Regions from separate parts of the Sporosarcina sp. P16b genome, predicted to be linked through region 2. Evidence: predicted binding sites of a transcription regulator. Region 2 holds the regulator's gene; each other region holds the start of a gene.
The links. Region 2 encodes LexA, which represses DNA repair genes until DNA is damaged. Its sites were predicted from a motif close to CGAACATATGTTCG; they were not measured.

Region 1 (6,220 bases), on a different contig from region 2:
ACGTCCCCGTACTTTGTAATGGATGTAATCGATGTCGCTTCTTTTATCATGGCTTGAAGAATCATTTGCTGACGTTTACCGCGCTCGATATCATTATCTAGTTTACGAGTACGTGCTAAAGCCAATGTGTGGCGCCCGTCCAGGCGATGAAGTCCTGGCATTAGATGAATTGCATTTTTATCATTTTCATCTTTCTCGATACGCTCGTATGGAACTTCAACTTCTACACCGCCAAGTGCATCTACAACATCGATGAATGCATTAAAGTTCATTTTGACGTAATAGTTGACTGGAACATCAAATAGTTCTTCAACTGTATCAATAGAAGCTTTCGTTCCACCGTACGCATGGGCGTGTGTAATTTTATCTTTATAGTTTACCTGTGGAATATAAACATAGGAGTCACGAGGTATGCTGACGAGTTTGATGCTTTTGGTTCTAGGATTCAAAGTTGCAAGCACTAAAGCATCTGATCTTCCGTGCACTTCACGATCCTGGCGTGCTTCGCTTTCGTCTACGCCAATCAATAGAATCGAGACTTTATCTTTTGCAGGTTCTACATATATTTCTGGCGGATCTTGCTTGGCGATAGGTTCATACGAACGATCTAGTACATTCATTGCTTGGTTATGAAGCTTGAATGCATAAGTAGAAATAACTACGGCTGCGATAATGAACGTACAAAATGCTATTTTTAAAAAGCGCTTCGTTTTAGAAACCTTCTTTTTCCGATATTCTTCTCTTTTCATTTTAAACCTCCAGGGTGTACGGCAGAAAAAAACCGTCAATGGCGAATCTATGGGAAGTTGATTCTGGTGATAAGTTACACATCTTCACATAAAAATCCATAGTGACCAAACAAAATCAGACCTAATGCTCATAGGATCCACCTTCTACCATTATACCCGCTTTTCGATTGGACGTATAGTCAGATGTCGAACTCTAGGAATTTATGTCCGGTTGTGGCGATGATTGCCTGGCCGTTCGTTAATTCCATCATCCATTCCACAAAAATCTCTTGATCTTCTTCAGGAACATATAAAATGAGTTCAACGTCCTCTTCATAGATGATGTCGTTTAACGGGTAGTCGGATTGCCTTACTTCGTTTTCTACTTTACCTAGCCATGTATAATCAATAGAAACTTTAACTAGTGCGTGTAATTTTCTTTCCACAACACCTGTTGCGGCAATGCCTTCAGAAGCTGCTTTGCCATAAGCGCGGATTAATCCGCCACCACCGAGTTTGATGCCACCGAAATAGCGAGTGACGACAATCACGGTATCTTTTAGGTGTTGCTTTTTTAGAACTTCTAAAATAGGAAAGCCGGCTGTACCAGAAGGTTCACCGTCATCGTTCGCTTTTTGGATCTGGTCATGTTCTCCTATGATATAAGCTGAACAATTATGTGTAGCTGTATGATGGTCCTTTTTGATGTCCTGAATAAAGTCCAATGCCTCTTGTTCTGTCTCGACTCTCTTGACAAATGACAGAAAACGGGATTTTTGGATGATGAATTCACTCTCTCCGTACAGTTTTACGGTTTTATAATTAGCTCGCATTTGTCGTTCCCCCTACATTTGTAATATACTTATAATACTTTTTCATCATTAAAATGATATACTGTATAAGAAGTGTATAAGTATTTAGGCTAAACTGCAATAATGCTCACTTTGCAAATTTTCACATAAACAAGTGCGGGAGGGAGTTATTTGAGCGACAAGGCAATTGACATTCAACAGATGGAGAAAATATTTGGCAACATGGTTAATGTAATGGATCGTTCAAAAAGCGATATCTTCTTAATTAGTGAACAAAGCCGCAGGAGTTATGAAGAAATGCAAACAGAGTTAGCAGAAGTGAAAGATAGTATTTCTCATGTTATAACTGAAGGGGATTCTCTAGAGAACCTATCACGCCATTCTAGAAAGCGTCTTGCTACTGTATCAAAAGACTTTGTAACATATAGTGAAGAAGAAGTTAAACAAGCTTATGGTGTGGCAAATGACTTGCTTGTACGCGCCTCCATTAATAAAATGGAAGAGAAACAACTTCGTGGAAGACGGGATGAACTTGAACGTCGACTTATGTTGCTGCTCTCTACAATTGAAAGAGCAGACCAGCTTGTTAACCAAGTAACCACTGTGATGACATATTTAACATCTGATTTGAAAAATGTAAGTACAGCACTGGAAACTGCACGCCATAAACAAGACTTTGCCATTCAGATTATCCAGGCCCAAGAAGAAGAGCGTAAACGTTTATCACGTGATATTCATGATGGACCCGCGCAAATGCTAGCCAATGTCTTGATGCGTTCCGGTTTAATCGAAAAAACGTTTGTTCAGCATGGTCCAGAAGAAGCAATGCGAGAGCTATCTTACCTAAAAGAAATGGTTAGGGGAGCGTTATCTGAAGTACGTCGTATCATTTATAATTTGCGACCAATGGCTTTGGATGACTTAGGGCTTGTTCCGACATTGAGAAAGTATTTATTGACCATTAGCGAATACGAGGCGCCGCTAATCATTCATTTTCAAAGTAACGGAGCAGAAAAAAGATTTGCTTCCAATTTTGAAGTAGGTATTTTTCGTCTCATACAAGAATCAGTAAATAACAGTATTAAACATGCGAAAACTGATGAAATATGGGTGAAAATCGAATGGTTACGTGAATCGGTTAATATATTGATTAAAGACCAAGGCCTCGGCTTTGATACAAATGAAGTAAAAGAGAAATCATTTGGTCTCATTGGAATGCAAGAACGTGTGGAGTTATTGAAAGGAAAAATGAAAGTCACCTCGAAAGTCGGGGAAGGCACTTCGGTTCTTTTTCAAATTCCATTGGACGAAGATCTGTAAGTAAGGTAATTACTGGGAGGAATAGGAAATGGAAGCGACAAAAATTTTGATAGTAGATGATCACCAATTATTCCGTGAAGGAGTTAAACGAATTTTGGATTTTGAAGAATCGTTTAACGTAGTAGCAGAAGGCGACGATGGTGTCGAAGTAGTTGAATTGTATAGAGAGTATGAGCCAGATGTAGTGCTGATGGATATTAATATGCCACGCATGAATGGTGTAGACGCGACGGAGCAATTAGTGAAAGAGTTTCCAAATGCGCGCGTTATCATGCTATCCATTCACGACGACGAGTCCTATGTTACACATGCTTTGAAAACAGGCGCTCTCGGCTACATGCTAAAAGAAATGGATGCAGACGCAATTATTCAAGCAATCAAAGTAGTAGCAAATGGTGGATCATACTTACATCCAAAAATCACGCATAATTTAGTAACAGAATTCCGACGTTTGAGTGAGAGAGAACATAAAGGATCCTTCCAGCAGAACGACATTCGTCGCCCCCTTCATTTATTGACGAAGCGTGAGTGTGAAGTTCTACAATTATTAACAGATGGCCAGAGTAACCGGACGATTGGTGAAACGCTCTTCATCTCGGAAAAAACGGTGAAAAACCACGTTTCCAGCATTTTGCAAAAAATGAGTGTAAATGACCGGACACAAGCTGTTGTTACAGCAATCAAAAATGGTTGGGTAGAAGTAAAATAATAATAGAATGAAAAAGGTCTTTGTACGTAGAAGGCCTTTTTCTCTACGTAGGAGGAGCATATGAAGAAAAAAGTGGCAGTCGCGTCCATAGCTTTAGCGCTCGTATTAGGCGCATGTAATAACGCAGATGAAACAAACGAGAACCATCCAGAAACTAGCGAAGCTGCACCGGGCAATGGTGCTATCGATCATGGAGTAGACGATAAAAAAGTAGGATTCAGCATGTCAGGCGACCAAGTGGAAGAAGCTACAGATGTGCCAAAAGAAGATAAAGATGAAATTCTAGCGGCTTTTGAACGCTATATCGAAACATTGAACAATCAAGACGTAGAAGGTTATCTTGCTACGCTTTCTACCGAAGGCTATGATCTGGAAGAAGAGCGTCAGGCTATGGAAGAAATGCTTGAGAATACTACGATGAAACGTGAAACAGATAATGAAACGATTGTAAAATATTCAAAGGATAGCGCACAGGTATTTTCTACGTTGAAAACGACATTCACGGACAGTGAGACAGGAGTAGAAAATGCACCCGAAGGTCGCCAAGTAACTGTTTTGACGAAAGAAGATGGGACATGGAAAGTGTTCTCTATCCACTTTATTGGTGATGAACCAGGAAAAGAATAAACTTGTTTTAACTATCGATTGAGTGTCAAAACTTCCAGTTCGTATAACTGGGAGTTTTTTTATGCAAAAAAGCCATACTAATAGCGCTTGCTTTTCTTCGCTAAAGGAATTATAATCAATTTAAGAACATACGTTCTATTGGGAGGCGATATCAATGCCTTTGATCCCCGCAGAGGCAATGCCATATTTGGAAAACTACATTTACCTTCCTATGTTATTGACGATTATGGAACGAGACCGTCGGCTACTGGAGGAGGTTCCGTTTAAATTGAAAAGTCCATATCTTAATTTGTTAGACGAAACGATGAACACAGTTTCTGCTGATTTACGAACCACTGCTTTGTATTTACAAGAGCATAAAATGCGAGTGATACGCCATTCAACAGATGAACTATTTACGGAATATGTATTTTTATATGATGGTTATCAAGATATGCGTCGTTATTTAAATGTTCGCTTACGTAACCGGTCAGAAGAGTTACTGAATCTGTATATTAGGAAATTGTCGAATCAGAACTCTTCGGCTCCATGATCATATAATAGGAACTTCGCAATTCCTCTTGAGCGTTTTCAAATCGTTGAAACAAAATATGTGATAGTGCCATTTGGCGATAAACAGTAGCTATCGAAGTATCCAATTGCATTTGCGTATCATTTTTTAACATAACGGTCACGCCGTCCTCGTGTTGAACAACGTCTTTTACTGCATGATAAGCTACCCATGAGTTTTTATGTAAAGTGGGGGACAGCAATGGAAAAAATAATAAAGGCCGGTCATTTGAATGGGTCAGCATGATCGGTGGCTTTGGACGATTTTTCAAATCCATTTTGGAACTGTTAATAATGGATTCAAAGTTGGAACGGTAATGTGCACATGAATCTCTCATAATTTCTAGTGGTGTTTTCTCGACAATAAAAGTCCGGTCGCTTTCTACTACTTTTGTATAGTACGGATTTGCATGTTGTCCATGAAGTAATGCAAAAGTATGGAATGTAACAATATAAGATGATAGATAATGTGGATTGGCCATGTTGTTCCCCCCAGTTTTATAGGACCATATACGTATTAATTATAGTATAGAAAAAACTAAAATCAACTGTAATATTGGAAAATAGTAAATATTCTATTAACATGGTGGATTTTATCGAATGATCGTAGGGCGGGGAAGAAGCGACATTAATTGATGTTGCAAGCGGGCACGTTCGCGTGTGACCCCACGGGCCAATGAACTTCTCTACCATTGCCAGCAGAACCACCATCTGATGAGCAGATACGTACAGAAAGAGCACGTGCAAAACTACAACTCAACGCGCTTCTTACGCTTAAATACATCAAAATGTTATACAAACTGCGTGTCTCTCTCTTCACCCTAAATCATTCATTTTAATTCAGCCACCACTGTTGTGGTGAAATATAAAAACTGAAGATACCCATACCTTCGTAGGAGTGATCTTCAGTGTATTACTTCACTTCAGTTCTGATACTCAATCGCTGCCGCACCTAATGTTTTCGCTGCTGCAATCATAGCTTTTTCATCAATGTCAAAACGTGGATGGTGGTGAGGATAGGCTTCTGCCGGACGGGCACCTGTGAAGAAGAAAGTACCCGGAACTTTTTCAAGATAGTAGGCGAAATCTTCTCCTCCCATTTGTGGTTGCATTTCTTCTACACTACTTAGATCCGCAATGGATTCAGCGACAGTTTTCAGGTAGGTTGTTTCTTTTTCATGATTGACCACTGCCGGATATCCACGGAAGTACTCTACAGTGATTTCACAATCGTGAGCCAAGGCTGTACCTTCAGCTACACGCTTTATTTCGTATTCCATGAGGTTGCGTACGTCATTGGTGAATGTACGAACAGTTCCGCCCAGAACAGCTTGGTCAGCGATGACATTAAAAGCGTTTTCTGCGACGAATGAGCCGATGGATAGTACAGCTGATTCGATGGGGTCAACACGTCTTGAGACGACTTGTTGTAAGTTCATCACAAGCTGTGAACCGATTACGATAGCGTCTTTCGT
Region 2 (6,220 bases):
TGCACTATACGGAAAGCGAGAAAACCATCTATGAAAATGATTTAAAAAATGCGGTTGCGGAAGCGAAAGGAAGTGCAAGTTCATGACAGATCAATGGATAGAAATGCGTGACGGCATTAAAGTGTATAGTATAAGTTATATACCTAAAACAAATCCGATTGGCCGTGTGCATATCATTCACGGACTGGCTGAACATAGCCGTCGCTATGAACGATTCGCACAGTACTTGCGATCACAAGGGTATGTCGTTACGTTGCATGACCAGAGGGGTCACGGGAAGACAGCTGTAGAAAATGGCTATGTATACGGCTATCTCGGTGACTCCGCTTCATTCGACCAATTGGTAGACGATGCGTTTGAAGTGAATCAATCCTATCAACTGCAATACCCAGCGCTTCCGGTCGTACTAATCGGACACAGTATGGGCTCGTTCGTTGCAAGACGTTATATCCAACTATACGGTTCAACGGTTAGTAAAGTGGTCTTATTGGGTACTGGGACCAATTCCGAACTCATGGCACATGCTGCGATTGCACTAGCTACGTACAGAGAAAATACGTTACCTAAAGAGCAACCGGATGAGTTTTTGAATGGTTTGGTCTTTGGCAATTACTCAAAACAATTTCCTGATGAAGGGGAATTTGCATGGTTATCACGCAATGTAGAAAGTGTAACGGAATATCAAGCAGACGAAGCATGTGGATTCGTGCCAACTGCACAAATGTTTCGTGTATTGCTAGAAGGGTTAAATTCTTTGGAAGCGCCCGAATTCTTATTGAACATTCCAAATGAACTGCCGATATTATTACTCTCAGGTACAGATGATTTAGTAGGAGACCGTGCGAAAGGTGTTTGGAAAGTAGCCAAACAATTTGATAAAGCGAATCAACAGCAAGTCACTGTCGTGCTCTATGAAGGCGGAAGACATGAAATGCTTCAGGAAACCAACTATAAACATGTGTATACGACTATCGTAGAATGGATGAAACGACATGAACCTACCCGTTGATGTACTAGCAGTCGTAGGACCGACTGCTTCAGGGAAGACAGCACTTAGCCTAGCACTTGCAAATTCATTTAACGGGGAAATCATTAATGGAGATGCCATGCAAGTATACAAAGAATTAGATATCGGTACAGCAAAAATACATCGTTCTGAAATGCAAGGAATCCCGCACCATTTCTTTGATGTAAAAGAACCAACCGAATCGTTTTCGGTAGCGGAATATCAACAAGCAGTCAGACAATGGATAGCGGATATTCAATCTCGCGGAAAACTACCTATTATTGTCGGTGGTAGTGGAATGTATGTTCAGTCCGTTTTGTTTGATTATCGATTTACAGAACAAGCGGCTGATCCTGCAGTGCGAGCGCGCTTAGAACAGGAACTTGAATCAGAAGGCGCGGATGTATTACATGCACGACTTGCAGAATTGGATTCGAAAAGTTCGGAAAAAATACACCCAAATAACCATAGACGTCTAGTACGTGCGCTAGAAATCCTTGAAGTGACAGGTCAAACAAAACAAGATCATGAACAGCAACAAGGAAATCAACCCATGTACCATTCTTTAATTATTGGATTAGATCTTCCGCGAGAATTACTGTATAAACGAATCGATCTGCGTGTGGAACAAATGGTTCAGGCGGGATTGTTCAATGAAGTAAAGCAACTCTGGAATAAAGGTATTCGTCAAACCCAATCAGTACAAGCGATAGGTTATAAAGAACTCATTTCCTACTTTAACGGACAATTGACAAAAGAGCAGGCAATAGAGGCGGTAATGAAAAACACACGTAATTACGCAAAGAGGCAGCTGACATACTTCCGTAATAAGTTGCCTGTCCAGTGGGTAGATGCTAATCAGTCAGAGAAAGAAATTTTTCAAACAACCTGTAAGATAATAAAGGATTTTGAGAAGTGAGTATGGAATAACTACATTACAGTGACAAGGAGGCAATTGAATGGCACAAGGAAATATGCAAGATACGTTTTTAAATACTTTACGGAAGAATAACACATTTGTTACGATTTTTTTATTAAATGGTTTTCAGTTAAAAGGTCTAATTAAGTCGTATGATAATTATACGGTTCTACTGGAAACGGAAGGTAAGCAACAACTTATTTATAAGCATGCGATTTCCACATATTCTCCTGCAAAACCAGTAATTTTAAAAGACGAACTATAAACAGGCGCTTGCCTGTTTTTTTGTTGTCTTTCGTTTGGTATATAGACTCGATCTGCTAAAATAGGATATGACAAAATGAAATGAGGTACTACACATGCAAATTACTCCCATTAATGAAGAATTACTAACTAGATCACAAGAAGCGGAAGAACTAATCGCTCCGTATGTGAAGACGGTAGAAGAAATTGCGTTTTTTAACCAAAGAAAAGTCTTACAAGCATTCAAACAAAATCATGTAAGCGACTTTCATTTATCAGGCTCAACTGGGTATGGCTATGATGACAGCGGTCGTGATGTATTGGAAAAAGTATACTCAGATGTATTCGGCGCGGAAGACTGTCTCGTAAGAAATCAAATCATCTCCGGCACACATGCAATTACGATTAGCTTGTTTGGAATATTGCGCCCGGGTGATGAACTTCTATATATCACAGGTAAACCATACGATACGTTGGAGTCTATCGTTTCGGGAAATGGCAAAGATACAGGTTCACTAGAGGATTTTCAAATTTCTTATCGGCATATTGATTTGAAAGAAGATGGCTCTGTTGATTTTGAAAAAGCAAAAGAAATGATTTCATCGAAGACGAAAATCGTGGCGATTCAACGTTCTAAAGGCTATTCAAGCAATCCATCATTCAGAATCCATGAAATTGAAGCGATTATTAAGGAAATCCGTAACATGAAAGAGGACGTTGTAATCTTTGTAGATAATTGCTATGGAGAATTCGTGGAAATGAAAGAGCCTGTTGAGGTTGGAGCAGATCTTATGGCGGGCTCACTCATTAAAAATCCAGGTGGTGGACTTGCCAGAACAGGTGGTTATATAGCCGGTAAGAAAGACTTGGTTGAGAAGTGTGCATATCGTATGACATCTCCCGGTCTTGGGGCTGAAGCAGGAGCCTCTCTCGATACGTTACTGGAGATGTATCAAGGTTTCTTCTTGGCACCACACGTAGTCAGTCAGGCCGTTAAAGGTGCGCTATTCACATCCGCATTTTTAGGCAGCTTTGGTATGGACACGACTCCGCATTACAGTGAGCTTCGAACAGATTTAATTCAATCCGTGAATTTTAAGAACGCTAAACAAATGATTGCATTCTGCCAAATGATTCAGCAAAATTCACCAATCAATGCCCAATATGCACCGGAGCCTTCCTATATGCCTGGTTATGCTGATGACGTCATCATGGCCGCGGGAACGTTCATTCAAGGCTCTAGTATTGAATTGACAGCTGACGGTCCGATTAGGCCACCATATACGGCATATATTCAAGGAGGATTGACTTACGAGCATATAAAATCCGCAGTACTAGATTCTATGGAACAATTACTTGAAATGAAATTGGTATAAAGAAAAAAGTGTATCGAAAACCTATTGAGGTTTCTCGATACACTTTTTTGATCATTAATGAATCATACGGAATACACCGATCACTTTTCCTAGTATAGAAACTTGATCTACAATGATTGGCTCCATAGAGGAGTTTTCCGGTTGGAGTCGGAAATAGTCTTTCTCTTTAAAGAAACGTTTGACTGTTGCCTCATCTTCTTCTGTCATAGCCACGACAATTTCACCATTACTTGCGGAATGCGTTTGTCTGACAATCACGCGGTCTCCGTTTAGGATGCCCGCTTCGATCATGCTATCCCCTACAATCTCCAACATGAAGACTTCATCCTCAGATGAACCGAATGTATCCGGCAAAGGAAAGTACTCTTCAATATTTTCAATCGTCGTAATTGGATTACCTGCTGTAACTTTACCGATCAACGGTACATGCATAACACCACTTTTTAACTCGTCCAATCCCTCTGGATCCAATATTTCAATGGCGCGAGGTTTTGTCGGGTCTCTCCGTATGAAACCTTTACTTTCGAGTCGTGATAAATGACCGTGGACCGTAGAACTTGATGCAAGACCGACAGCTTCTCCAATTTCACGAACGGAAGGGGGATACCCTTTTAATCGTACTTCTTCTTTTATAAACGCAAGTATTTCTTCTTGTCTCTTTGATATTTTCTTCAACAGATTCACCTCTTCTACTAGTTTGCAAGCAATGGAATACTGAACCACTATTTTGAATATAGTATAACATGTGTTCGATTACTAATCAAACAAAGGTTCTAATTTTACTTGACATAGAATCATATGTTCTCTTATAATTAAGAACAGGTATTCCGAACATGTATTCTAAAAGCGTAAATTAGAGGAGGAGTTATGATGGAGATTATTAAAGAATTTATTAAAAATAATTATTATTTTGCAGTATTATTAGTAGTTTGTGTTTCATTTGCTTGGGTTCAATTCGATAAAATGGCTGAGGAAGATCACTATATGGAGATCGTTATTAATGAAGGAGATACACTGTGGCAGTTGGCTTCCAATTACTCGGAAGATATACCAACTACCCACTGGATCGAACAGGTACGGTCTTTAAATGAATTACCTACGGATCAAATCGTTTCAGGTGAATTACTGCGCGTGCCTGTTAAAATTAATAAACAAACAGATATTCGAGTAGCTGAAATAGGAGGGGGATCTAAATGATGGAAAAGAAATGTGTAATATACTGCCGAGTGAGTACGGAAAAAGAAACACAAGAACAATCTATTGTAAGGCAGCAAGAAGAATTAGAAAAATTAGCTGCTGAATTATCATATGATTGCGTTGGAATCTATACAGATCGTCAGAGTGGATATGACATGGATCGTGAAGGTCTTCTGTCCATGTTGGATCGAATTCAAAACGGTTCAGTGGATGCAGTATTCATTCAAGACGAAACACGATTAGGGCGGGGCAATGCAAGAGTCGCGATATTGCATGTAATTGCCAAAAGTGAAACGATCGTGATTACCAATCATTCAAACGGTACGATAGAATTGAATGAAATGGACTCGATGTTGTTGGAAATTCTGGCAATCGTAGAAGAATACCAACGCAAACTACATAATGCAAAAATACGTAGAGGGATGAAGCGTGCTGTTGACAGGGGCTATGATCCATCGAAGAATTTGCGAAATATTGACCAAGGAGTGGGGCGTGAAAGACTTGAGCTTCCGATAGAAGAAATTGTCTCGCTTCGTAACAAAGGTCTTACATATGAAGAAATTGCAAACGTGTTAAATGGATTAGGTCATGCTGTCAGCAAGGCCACGGTTCATAGAAGATATAAAGAGTTTATGGCACAAGAACACTAATAGGTTGCACTTTTCCTCCAGGTTGTTTACATTTTATTAAACGACTAACTTATGGAGGTTTTTAAAGATGCTCTCAGAAAAGAAAATAAAACGTATTAATGAATTGGCAAATAAAAAGAAAACAACAGGATTATCGATCGAGGAAGCAAAAGAACAGACCCAGCTCAGAAAGGAATACTTGGAAACATTCCGTTCCAGTATGCGTGAAACTATCGAATCGGTCAAAGTAATGGACCCAGAAGGAAATGACGTAACACCTGAAAAAGTCAAACAAGCTAGAGCGAATCAAAAACCACTAAATTGATGATAGGTAAAGGATTAACATTGTAATTAACCGAGGAATTGACTACACTAGAGAAGGAATATATACTATAAAACACTCATATGAGACAGGACGGAAAGGATGTACAGCATGACCGAAAAAATCGATCAACTGGCAATAACGACAATCCGAACATTATCAATCGATGCGATTGAAAAAGCAAATTCTGGTCACCCCGGATTACCGATGGGCGCAGCGCCAATGGCGTACACACTATGGACGCAACATTTACACCACAATCCATCAAACCCACAATGGTTCAATCGTGATCGCTTTGTACTTTCGGCAGGACACGGCTCGATGTTACTCTATAGCTTGTTGCATTTAAGTGGCTATGGTCTGACGATTGATGACTTGAAAAATTTCAGACAATGGGATTCAAAGACACCAGGACATCCGGAATATGGACATACAGTGGGAGTTGAAGCAACTACTGGACCACTTGGACAAGGAATTGGTATGTCTATAGGTATGGCAATGGCTGAAAAACATCTTGCAGCAACGTAT
Region 3 (6,220 bases), 250 kb from region 2:
AGCCCTAGGTAAAGAAGGAATTAAAGAAATCGCTTATCAGAATATCGCAAAAACAGCTTATGCGAAACAAGCATTTGAAAAAGCTGGATTTGAAGTGAAATTCGGTCCTGCGCATTTCAATGAACTCGTAGTGGATTGTAAATCACCTATTAAAGATGTCAATAAACGCTTACTTGAACAAGGAATTATTGGTGGATATGATTTAAGTCTCGTAGATGAGAGTCTGGCGAATCACGCACTGATCGCTGTAACAGAACAACGTACGAAAGAAGAAATCGATGCATACGTGCAAGAACTGGAGGCTATCCATGCATAAGGACAATCAATCACTCATTTTTGAACTATCCAAACCCGGACGAATCGGTTATAGCTTACCTGAATTAGATGTTCCTGAAGTAGACGTTTCGTCCATTTTGTCTCAAGGCGTAATTCGTACGGAAGACGCGGAACTGCCTGAAGTATCTGAGTTGGACATCATGCGTCACTATACTGCGTTGTCTAACCGTAATCATGGTGTCGATACAGGATTCTATCCATTAGGTTCTTGTACAATGAAATACAATCCGAAAATCAACGAAGCAGTTGCTCGTTTCCCAGGATTCGCACGCGTTCACCCGCTACAAGACGAATCCACTGTACAAGGTGCACTCGAAGTAGTATACGATCTGCAACAGCATTTAGCTGAAATCACAGGTATGCCACAAGTTACATTGCAACCTGCAGCTGGCGCGCATGGCGAGTGGACAGCATTGATGATGATCCGTGCTTTCCATGAGGCGAACGGTGATACGCAGCGCACGAAAGTACTTGTTCCAGACTCCGCTCACGGAACAAACCCAGCTTCTGCAACGGTTGCTGGCTTTGACACTGTGACAGTGAAGTCGAATGAAAAAGGCTTAGTAGATCTTGAGGATTTGAAGTTAAAAGTAGGTCCTGATACAGCGGCGTTGATGTTAACGAATCCGAATACGCTAGGTCTTTTCGAAGAAGACATCTTAGAAATGGCGGCAGTGGTTCACGGAGTCGGTGGAAAACTCTATTACGACGGTGCGAACTTGAATGCGGTTATGTCCAAAGCACGCCCCGGCGACATGGGCTTTGATGCGGTTCACTTGAACTTGCACAAGACGTTCACAGGTCCTCACGGCGGTGGGGGACCAGGTTCAGGTCCGGTAGGTGTAACAGATGAATTGGCTGCTTTCATGCCAAAACCCGTTGTTCAAAAAGTAGATGATCGCTTCGTGTTGAATTACGACGTGCCACAATCTATTGGTCGTGTGAAGCCGTACTACGGAAACTTCGGTATTTACCTACGTGCGTATACGTATATTCGTTCAATGGGTCCTGACGGCTTAAAAGCTGTAACGGAATACGCAGTACTCAATGCGAACTATATGATGCGTCGTCTAGAGCCATACTTCGACCTTCCGTATACACAACACTGTAAACACGAATTTGTTTTGTCTGGTCGTCGTCAGAAGAAACTTGGTGCACGTACACTCGATATGGCGAAGCGTTTGCTAGACTTTGGTTATCATCCGCCAACCATCTATTTCCCGTTGAACGTAGAAGAGGCTATAATGATCGAGCCGACAGAAACGGAATCCAAAGAAACATTGGATAACTTCATCGAAGCGATGATTCAAATCGCTAAAGAAGTAGAAGAGAATCCGGAAATCGTTCAAGAAGCACCACACACAACCGTCATTGGACGCCTTGATGAAACGAAGGCAGCGCGTAAGCCTGTGTTGCGTTATATAAAAGAACAGTCACCAGTAGAAGAAACAGTACAATAATAAAATACATTGAATGGAGCGCCGCTGAAAGTTAGCGGTGCTTTTTGAATTGAAAATACTATAGCACTCTGGTCACTCTTCCGTTATACACAGGGTGTTTGAAGAATACAATATTAAGAACCAATAGATCTCGGAAGAGAAATAATGATTCGATTTTTATACGCTGTAAACCCCATGGTTCATGAAGATATCTCGCGGCACGTGTGGACTACATAAGGATACCAGTAAGAATAAAACTAGTTCTAAACATAGTCTCGTAAAATCAAAATTGTATATTATACGATAAACAAATGACCAATGTCAACCATAAATTTGAGAAAATTCGATTTATGTGTTATACTGTATATGTACAAGTAAACAGGACGGTATGTAATACTCCTGCGCAACTTATTCCAGTTAGGAATGAAGGGCGCATTTTTTGAATTTGAATAATGGGTGGTTGTATTTCAATGAAATAATATGTGAAAACACGGATTACGTTAATTAGATTAACTGTAAAGTAGTTATCAAAGAATTTATAGGAGGAGATTGTCTAGTGAATTTAATTAATGAAGAAATTACTCATAACGTGTTTGGTGAAGGAAATATCGTGGAACACGAGGAGTCGTTCATCACCGTGGACTTCAATAAAGATCGTAAAAGATTTGTCTATCCCGATGCATTCGAGAATTTTATTACTTTAAACAATCGAAGTATGGCAGAGTCTTTAGAAAAGGTCTTCGTGGAACGAAGAGCAGAAGAAAAAATATTGGAAAAGAAGCGTAAAGAAGAAAAGGCTATCCAGGTGCTTGAACAGCAACGTAGGGAAATATTAAAGAACCATAAAATTCATGAAAGTTCACAAATTGTTTTCTGGTTAGATAAAGAAAGACAGTCGGAAGTATTTAGCGATTGGGAAATATCTACTGGAAGCATACAAAGCGGGAAGAATAAAGGATTACCCAACCCAGTAACTCGTTTGCGTCCGAACAGTGCAGGTGTTCTGACGGTGAGAACTTCAGATCAAGCGGAAACGGAAAGAACCATTACGGGTCTTTTCATGGTTGATGATACGTTTACTGGAAGTATCGGCGAGGACGGTTTGGTGCCTACACACCCTGAATATAGAATTCAACTTACAGAAGAAGAAGCCGAGAAAATGCTTTTCTGGAATTACTATAAAAATAAGAACTATCCTGAACGTACATCATGGAATTCAGGTACATTCCGTTACTTTGATAATATTTGGACTGCTCAAATTTTAAAAGATATTATCGCGTTAAAGACGGATGAAGAGCAAATCAAAGAAGCACAAGAATTTCTGAACTATTTTTGCAAATTAAATGCCATTGACATAAATAATATTCCGGAAGCTGAAGGAGTTTTACGTTAACGTGTAAAATGACTTTGGATGGAATACTTTATTACATTACACATAAAGCTACCAGATACGGGCACGTGATGACGAGCCGGTACCTGGTAGCTTTTCACTTTTTAAAATTGTTCTATTGGTATAGCGTACAGAATAAAAAGTGGTTATCGAGGGGATTCATTGTGGATCAACATCGTGCCAATACTTGGCGCATCATTAGCAGTCATTCTGTTATCAATCAGCCTATAAAATGAAGACTCAAAGAGGTAAATATTTGGATCGTCTTGTCTTTTAATTTCCCAGGTAATGAAAAGCGATGACCATCATTACGATGAAAAGCGTGGTATATGTTAGCGCAAAAGAAGTGAGAGTTCATATGTTTCAGAAATAATATAGTGACTTTGTCATGATGTGTTTTCGAAAGTTATATTCATGGATTTGAATACAAAGAAGCGTCACTCTAAATGAAGAGTGATGCTTCTTGCTTTACATATTAGTAAATATCTCGTTCCCAAAAACGTTGCTGTGTAATAGCGAGTATAAAATCATCAGTAAACGTAGCGCTATTTTCTCCAAGTACGATACCCGGTCCCTTTTTTGCGTCAGATGCTGTGAAAATAGTATTTCCGGTTTTGGCAACGCCAATCGGTTTATAATGTCTGAATGCCTCATTGATGAAATAGACACTTTCGGCATTGAACTTCGCTTGATTGGCTGCGTTTCCGCCTACTACATAGAGAGAGTCGAATAAAACGGGTGCTGTAGTCATAAACGTTTCATTGACATGAATCTCCAATCCGTTCTTACCTGTTACTGTACCAAGCTTCTCACCGATCGTATAGGCCCAAACTCCATACATTGATAGATGTTCAATTGTCGACTTCACTTCTTCGTCAGAGAAACCGTCACCAATGAGAATACCGACCTTCAAACTGTATGGATAGCGGGGGGGTATTTTCTTGGCTCAGCGCAGGGGATGACTCTGTAACATTGACTTGTTCACCTGTTGGCTTATTCACTCCTACATTGATTGCGATTGTTGTAGCCATTTCCTGATCGACGTTTGCGAACATATCCACTACTTGTTGTCTCACACTTATACTATTCACTTTTCCGACCTCAAAGATAAACGCGTTAATAATATGTTGTTTTTCCGGCGGTGACATACTATTCCAGAAGAGTCGAGCTTGAGAAAAGTGATCTTTGAATGATTCGCTTCGCGCTTGAATAATTCGACCTTCCACTTTTTCAGCATAGTGAACAAATCCGCCTTCTTTTGCTGTGGAAGTGGAAGGTGTATTATCAGCCAAGGAATTTTTATGATAACTTACTTTGCCGACATCAATCCGCTGACGATTGAATCCATTTCTCTGATTGTTATGGAATGGACATACTGCACGATTAATCGGAATTTCTGTAAAGTTTGGCCCGCCGAGGCGGTATAGTTGAGTATCGAGATAAGATAAGAGTCTTCCCTGTAAAAGTGGATCATTAGTGAAATCTATACCTGGCACTACGTTGCCGGGATGGAAGGCGGCTTGTTCAGTTTCAGCAAAGACATTCGTGACGTTTTGATTTAACGTCATTTTGCCGATGATTTTAACAGGCACTATCTCTTCTGGCCACAATTTTGTTGCATCGAGAATGTCAAAATCGAACATGAATTCGTCTTCTTCTGCAATCAATTGAACGCCAAATTCATATTCAGCAAAATAGCCTTTATCAATACAGTCCCATAGATCTCTACGTTGGAAGTCCGCATTTTTTCCTGCGATTTTTTGCGCCTCATCCCATACTAATGAATGTACGCCCAGTATCGGTTTCCAATGAAATTTTACGAAAGTAGCTTTACCTTCGCTATTAACAAACCGAAATGTATGGACACCAAAGCCTTCCATCATTCGCCAACTTCTAGGAATGGTGCGGTCTGACATTTGCCACATTACCATATGGGCGGATTCTTGATTGTTTGCTATGAAATCCCAGAAGGTATCATGGGCAGAGGCTGCTTGAGGCATATCTGTGTCCGGTTCAGGTTTGACTGCATGAACAAGATCAGGAAATTTCATGCTGTCTTGGATGAAAAACACAGGTAAATTATTTCCGACCAAATCGTAATTTCCTTCTTCTGTATAAAACTTCACCGCAAAACCCCGGACATCTCTTGCCGTATCAACGGATCCAAGATTTCCAGCTACGTTAGAAAAACGAGTGAAAACGGGTGTCTTCTGTCCTGCTTTCTGGAGAAAGTCAGCTGTTGTATAGTCTTTCATTGATTCGTATAACTCGAACTCACCATGTGCTGCATATCCTCTTGCATGAACAACTCGTTCAGGAATCCGTTCACGGTCAAAGTGCATGAGTTTTTCTTTTAAATGGATTCCTTCCATTAAAGTAGGTCCACGTACTCCTGCTTTTAATGACTCTTCATCATTGGATACTTTCACTCCTTGATTGGTCGTCAGCTTTTTCCCTTTATTGTCCACTTTAAATTGATCCAACTGCTGACTTTTTCGATTCTGTTTTCTATTCATATTTTCGTTTGCCGATTCATCTTTCACGAAATCCCCTCCATTTACTGGTATATGATGATGAATACTTTACGTCCCATTTATACCGTATGTGTAAGCGAAGATAAAAATTCCGATAGTTTATGTGACGAAATTAAACTACATACATTTTAATGGAAGGCCCAGGAAAGGATGTAAAGTATAGCTATGTATATCATTTGTTTTGCATTGTATGGCAGTTTTTATATATGTTCCGCTCTATTTTAAGACAAATAGTAAAATGCCAGGCACGGAGACAATTTCGAATTGTCTGTGCCTGGCAAGGAAAATTATCTATTATCTATCTTTTCGGGATATAAATCATGTTGAAAAAGTCTTTCTTTAGCCATTTGTTCAAAATACGTTCCAGGTTTCCCGTAATTGCAATACGGATCAATTGAGATACCACCACGCGGGGTGAACTTGGCCCATACTTCAATATAGCGTGGATCCATTAAATGAATCAAATCTTTCATAATTAGATTTGCACAATCTTCATGAAAACCTGGATGATTTCGGAAACT
Region 4 (6,220 bases), on a different contig from region 2:
GCCATTGCTACTCCCATTGCTGTATACGTCCACACATTAAACGTCGTTTCTGGAATCGTATACGCAACCCCAGTACTATAGAGTACCAGACGCACAATGTTTGTTCCCAATACAATAAAGAGTCCCAAATATTGCAATACATCGCGAGTAATTTTCTTGTGTTTTGCCACTTGCACTACCTCCCATTGCTTAGGAAAGTGATTTCTCCATGGAAACTACGACAATCGACGTGCCATCCGTTCTATGTAATACCGATTCCTCACGCACGTGATAGCCGATCGATTGATAGAGTGAGATGTTTTTCGGCACATCCGCGCGTACTTTGCATGCTACTACTCTCTTCCCTTGTTGCGTCGCATACTCCTCTAAAAACCGCAGTATTTTTTTCGCAATACCTTGTCCTTGTCTTTCCGGCACGACAGAGAATCTAGAGAAATAGAGGCTTTCGTCTTCCAATCGAAAACGGACCATCGCGACGGGTTCTTCTTCCATGTAGCCAATCAACGCCTGTACACCGTTTTGCATTTCAGCCGTGATACTCTCGACGGTCTCCTCCAACGCGCTCGTCGGTGGTGTGGCCTTCTCGTATTCCCGGAACGCCCGGATCATCACGTCACGGATGACAGGGATATCGGAAATGTTCGCTTCGATAATGTTCATAACCGTCCTCATTTCGTTTCGTTTTATACACATTATGAAAAGACATAAGTGGATGCTGCCATGTCTCCATACTAGAATAGTTCGATGATCTTATACTCTTTGTCTACTTATACTTCGCGGAATTGCTGTCCCTGAAAAATTTTCGATTCTTCTTTGTCTTGATTCTTATCATACAGAATGCACAATGTGTCGCTATCGCTTTCTACATCAAAATTTGTAAAATCCACATTGTAATCGTCCTGGCTTTCATCAGCTCTTCCCCTAATCTTTAGTGTAATGAAGAGTGAATAGTACTTTAACTATCTTTAACACTACTATTTCCCATGTTTTCTGTAAAGCGGATACAAAAAACACTGCAAGGAAAGCAGTGTTTTGGACGCTGGAAAGTCAAAGGATCATGGTTAGATGGTCCGGGATTTAAGTTAAAGATAAGCTTCTAACGCTTCGCTTTACGTTTCAAAATAGTAAAGACGCGACCCTACATTGAGCGGTTACATGCCTTGATAGAGCGGTAATCGATCGTCATAGAGCGCTTGCGGACGACGATAGAGCGGATATCACGTATCATAGAGCGTTCAAACATATTTTATGAGCGCTTGAACGAATCTATGAGCGGCATCCACCTGTAACGTCGATTCACGTTGCTTTATTCTACTATTTAGCGATACTTTACCCAACCATCATCTGGTTTCTCTTCACTTTTACGCTTGCTCAATCGTCCCAGCACAAATGCGCCGGCGACTAAGCCAATCATAGTATTCGTCTTCTTGTTAAACACTTGCTTCACCATCAAGTTCATATTCTGCGGACGCTCCGCCAATCTTCGCATGAAGTACCCGTACCAGTCCTCGCCAAACGGCACGTATGTACAGAAATTATAGCCCTCTTTCGCTAATTGTAGCTGTAAATCATGGCGAAAACCGTAAAGCATTTGGAACTCGAATTGATCATATGAAATATCATGCTCTTTTACAAACTGCTTCACATGATGAATAATCGTATGATCATGCGTCGCAATCGACGTGAAGTTTCCATGTAATAAGTGTTCTTCAATAATTTTTATATAATTTTCGTCGATTTCTTGTTTATTGATAAACGCAACATCCGGTGACTCTTTATACGCACCTTTTACTAGACGCATGCGTGTGTCGTTGTATTTTTTCGTATCATCTAATGCGCGATAAAAATAGGCTTGGATTACGGTTCCGACGTTTTCAAAGCCTTTTGCTTTTAATTCGTCTACTAAACGGAACGTTGGTTCAAGTCGTGAGTGATTTTCCATGTCTAAATTAACAAATATACCTACTTGATTTGCATATTTAACGATTTCCTCTACCTGTTCTTTGCAAAATGCATAATCAATATCCAATCCGAGTTGTGATGGTTTGATCGAGATGTGCGCATCCACTCGATGTTCTTGGATTGCGTCCACTACGCTTAAGATTTGTCCTTTCGCTTCAACAGCCTCGCTCTTTTCGTACACAAATTCACCTAGATTATCAATCGTACATGAAATACCTGCTTGATTGAGCTCTTTGACACTGTCAATCATTTCTTCGATGTTAGTTCCCGCCACCACTTGTTGTGCTCCTAATTGAAAGCCGTATTTTTGGGCAGCTTGATTCAGTAGTTGATTTTCAGATAAACCGATAAAGAAATTTCTTAGCATAGTTTCCACCTCTTTTGTGTAGTTCTTATGTCAAAATTATAACACTACTCTGTCATGTAAGCCCATACATTTGTTTATACAGATCTTTTAATTTCCTATAAACGGCAACATTCGGTCTGCTGGACTATTTGGTTTGATGATATCTTGTAAATCAAGCAAAGGTATCGGAAAATAAGGGAAGCCGGCTACGTAAGGTGAAATTTCGTATAGTTGGAAATAGACAACCAGACTCGTGTCTGCGATATAGAAATCCTGATCAGGCTTGATTTTAGTGAATGGCTCAAGCACTGGAGTTTTCCATTGCTGAATATGGCGTCTAATATATTCAGATATCCGCTGCACATAAGGACTGCCTGGCTTGAACATATCTTGCAAATTGTATTGCCTTCCCGTCTTCGTATCAAATGTCAGAGATTTAACGTAAGTCATTCCATGCGCTCCACCAGTAAACGAGTAGACGATCAAGTTGATACTGAAAAGATCACGTTGATTATTTTTCATTTCATACGTTGCGACCATCTCGACAAGACTTGGATCATAATAATTATTGTCTGTTAGCATGTTATTCATTTCCTTGAATAGCACTTGATTTAGTTTCTGTTGAATTTTTGGATCATCCAGCTGCGTGATGACGGGATAATACACATCCACTTTCGGCTTGGTATTCGATATGTGATACGTTTCTATAACGGCAGGGTTTCTCATCAGTTCATCCTTCCCGAGACATTTGTTTACTATATGCAAGGGATGTAAAGAAAGTTTCTCGCTTTTTTTTTGGTCGTATGATAGGATAAACACTGACTGATATAAGGATGTGAAGTAAAATGATCAATATTACACTACCTAAACCGGACGTAACAATCGTTCGCAGAAAACAAGAAATGGGACCGGATGAAACACCGATTAAGCCAATCTATGGTTTCATCGATTTTCATGATATTCCACGTGATAAAGGCGGCCTTTTGTTGTTCTTCAACCAAAGCGACGAGTTATTATTCGTAGGAAAAGCACGAAAATTGCGTCCACGTCTGAAAAAGCATTTTGAAGACCAAGTGTCTCCATTACGTAATCACCGTGAAGAAGTAGCGAAAATTTCTGCTATTATCATCGATGATCCAATGGAACGCGAAATCTACGAAACGTACGTAATCAATACGGAACAAGCAAAGTACAACGTAGAAAAAGTATTTTTCAGAGATTAAGCTGTCTGCCTTTGCAGACGGCTTTTATTTTTGCCTATACACCACCCGTTTCTTTCGATAACTGGACGTCTATCACATCCTCTACATGAATTCTTTCCGTTCCGAACGGATCGCGCAGCCTGATCGTCATCGTCCGCAAGTCGAGCGCTTCAATCTCTCCCTGATGAAAGCGAACTTCCCCATCATGCCAAGTTTTAATCGATGTCTCGACACGCCTGCGCCACGCCACTTCAAGTGTCTCCTGCATCGTTTGTAGCTCCCAATCGGTTAACTCAGGCCGTTCTATATACTCATCTTCCCGTTGCCAATCACGTAGTCTTTCAAGGTGTTCAGGCAGCATGAGCGACGTCCACTTCAATTTCCCTCTATCTCGGTTCCTTTCCATCAGATATTCCCCATTTCTCAAGCGTATGTACGTTCGTATTATACAGAACATACATTCTAAAATCAATGGTTAAAAAGACCATCGCTTTGCGAGCGATGGCCGAGTGTTTATTTAGGTAATTTGAATGAACCGACAAACACTTCTAGTTCACGCGCCATTTGATTGGTCTGCGTAGAACGTTCTGAAATTTCTTCTATGCTCGCTGTCGTTTGCTCAGCGGCTGCTGCAATATTATTCGTCATGTCTTCAATATTTTGTACAGCGTGTGTTAAATGTTCGATCAACTGCACTGCTTCTGTTGATTTCATAGCTTCCGACGTCATCAAGTTCGAGATATTCTTGATTTCCTTAACGGTTTCTCCAACCGCCACGGAAATATTACTCAATGACTGAGACGTAAGCTTCACTGTTTCTGTACCCTTCGTGATGTGTTTCGTATTTTCCGATGTGGAAGTAATGACTTGCTGGATACGGTCAGAAATATCCTTCACCAGCTTCTCTACTTCAAGTACTTCCTGATTCGATTGCTCAGCCAAGTTCCGTACTTCTTCCGCCACTACCGCAAAGCCTTTACCATGTTCACCTGCACGTGCCGCTTCAATTGATGCATTCAGCGCAAGTAAATTCGTTTGAGCTGCGATTCCCGCGATGGACCCCGTAATATTTTGGATCTTCGTCGTAGATTCAACCAAGTTTTGGATTGTATCTCCAACTTCTTGCGATCCATTTCGAATTAATTCCATATCGTGGCTAATTTCTTCTGCGCGTTTTGCGCCTTCTAGTGCAATTTTCATCGTTTCATTGGAGTTAACGAGCATTGAATCGGCACTTTGTTTCGTGTTGCTCAAACCACTTGCCAATCCCGCAAGAATACCTGTTGCATGCTGGGCATTTGACGTACCATCCGTGACGGCCGTGACGACTTCTTCGATATTATTCGCAACCATCGTAATCGCTTCACGCATTTCAGAAAGTGATGCAGAAGTTTCTCCCGCGTTTTCAGATAAATGCTGCGATGTCGTATTCATCGTCGCGATCATGTCTTGTAGATTCGCCGTCATACGATTCAGTGTACGAGCCAAGTCTCCCACTTCGTCTTGTGACTTCACTTCTGTCGGTTGAACCGCCAAGTCGCCATCCGCAATTTTCTTCGCCTGCTCAATTAAGCTTGTAATCGGCTTCGTCTTCCGGCGAATGAGGAATCCTGTTCCGATTGAAGCAAGTATCATAGGAATAATGCTGATCAAAATTCCGTCGCGAACGACATCCCATGTACGGTGTTTGACAATGTCGGCATCGAAATCAATTACGCTGAATGCGATGATTTCCTTACTGGCATCCTGATCTTTATATAGTGGCGCATAACCTGAAAGCCGCTCCATGTCGCCATACTCGTAAGGTTGAGAATATGTCGAATGTCGATGTTCTAGTAGATCTGCAATCGCTTCTTCATCTAAATGGAACTGATCTCCCGGCTTAAACCCTTTAGCTCTCAAATTATCATCTAGAGCAACGAGCTTTCCATCCAAATCCAAAATATATTGTGTTTCAAATATATTCTTATGTTCGGTTGTCCAGTTCAACGTCTTTCCCAGCTCATCTTGTGTATCGACATCGCCAGCCAATGCCTTTTCCAAATCACCAGGTCGAATCAATCCAGTAGTAATATTGGCACAGCCGTATGCCTCAATTCCTGCAGCGTCATACAATTTATCATAAGCCGTCTTATATGTAGCTAGTGATGTAATGGCTAACATCACTACCAAGATCCCAGCTATAATCGTACCTAGCTGAAATGTTAACGAATCTTTAACTTTCATCAAACCTTATGCCCACCCTTCCTATTTGTTTCATCTAGTTCATTCGTTGTCTTTATCATACGCTATCAGTCTATAATTAAAAAGGAGAAAATAAAAAACTTTTTGATTTTAACATATTGTATGGGATGTAAGTATGTTAATCGTGTCACAACTGTTTTATTTCATATATACTATAGGTATGATAATAATATATAAGCATAAAGTTTTTTGAAGGAAAGGGAGGTGTTCTTTTTTGAATGAAGACCAGACAATTTTCAATTTGGTACATTTGATGGATCAAGTGACAAATAAAATGTTGATCCGTTTCCAGCAAGAATCCAAGCTGTCTCTAGGAATCTCCCATATTCTCGTGTTGCTAGAGTTACATAAAAAAGGTGAGCAACGTCCTTCTGATTTAGCTGAGACACTAGGCTTCACACCCGCCTCATTAACGCATTTGTCATCAAAACTCATTAAAAGCGAGTATATTACGTTACGTAATGAT

Region 1: a site for LexA is predicted at 4,320-4,333, ahead of CSV77_RS06520 (YhjD family protein). Genes of this name have one in related genera too.
Region 3: a site for LexA is predicted at 2,098-2,111, ahead of CSV77_RS02645 (malate synthase). Genes of this name have one in related genera too.
Region 4: a site for LexA is predicted at 3,939-3,952, ahead of CSV77_RS07500 (YolD-like family protein). Genes of this name have one in related genera too.

The regions. Positions count from the first base shown of each region.
Region 1 is NZ_PDYO01000003.1:187,517-193,736, forward strand. Features, by position in the region: gene CSV77_RS06495 (LCP family protein) at 1-749, opposite strand, end outside; gene CSV77_RS06500 (YigZ family protein) at 929-1,561, opposite strand; gene CSV77_RS06505 (sensor histidine kinase) at 1,712-2,860, shown strand; gene CSV77_RS06510 (response regulator) at 2,889-3,569, shown strand; gene CSV77_RS06515 (nuclear transport factor 2 family protein) at 3,630-4,196, shown strand; gene CSV77_RS06520 (YhjD family protein) at 4,351-4,728, shown strand; gene CSV77_RS06525 (competence protein ComK) at 4,691-5,227, opposite strand; gene CSV77_RS06530 (M20 family metallopeptidase) at 5,669-6,220, opposite strand, start outside.
Region 2 is NZ_PDYO01000001.1:268,581-274,800, forward strand. Features, by position in the region: gene CSV77_RS01320 (glycerol-3-phosphate dehydrogenase/oxidase) at 1-86, shown strand, start outside; gene CSV77_RS01325 (alpha/beta hydrolase) at 83-1,009, shown strand; gene miaA (tRNA (adenosine(37)-N6)-dimethylallyltransferase MiaA) at 993-1,925, shown strand; gene hfq (RNA chaperone Hfq) at 1,966-2,190, shown strand; gene CSV77_RS01340 (methionine gamma-lyase family protein) at 2,285-3,544, shown strand; gene lexA (transcriptional repressor LexA) at 3,599-4,219, opposite strand; gene yneA (cell division suppressor protein YneA) at 4,412-4,741, shown strand; gene CSV77_RS01355 (YneB family resolvase-like protein) at 4,738-5,391, shown strand; gene CSV77_RS01360 (DUF896 domain-containing protein) at 5,459-5,695, shown strand; gene tkt (transketolase) at 5,804-6,220, shown strand, end outside.
Region 3 is NZ_PDYO01000001.1:521,457-527,676, forward strand. Features, by position in the region: gene gcvPA (aminomethyl-transferring glycine dehydrogenase subunit GcvPA) at 1-316, shown strand, start outside; gene gcvPB (aminomethyl-transferring glycine dehydrogenase subunit GcvPB) at 309-1,796, shown strand; gene CSV77_RS02645 (malate synthase) at 2,332-3,168, shown strand; partial or broken gene CSV77_RS02650 (catalase) at 3,641-5,681, opposite strand; gene queF (preQ(1) synthase) at 5,987-6,220, opposite strand, start outside.
Region 4 is NZ_PDYO01000004.1:162,991-169,210, reverse strand. Features, by position in the region: gene CSV77_RS07525 (LPXTG cell wall anchor domain-containing protein) at 1-170, opposite strand, end outside; gene CSV77_RS07520 (GNAT family N-acetyltransferase) at 190-660, opposite strand; gene CSV77_RS07515 (proline dehydrogenase family protein) at 1,319-2,329, opposite strand; gene CSV77_RS07510 (DUF3298 and DUF4163 domain-containing protein) at 2,417-3,034, opposite strand; gene CSV77_RS07505 (nucleotide excision repair endonuclease) at 3,154-3,531, shown strand; gene CSV77_RS07500 (YolD-like family protein) at 3,566-3,916, opposite strand; gene CSV77_RS07495 (methyl-accepting chemotaxis protein) at 4,024-5,736, opposite strand; gene CSV77_RS07490 (MarR family winged helix-turn-helix transcriptional regulator) at 5,969-6,220, shown strand, end outside.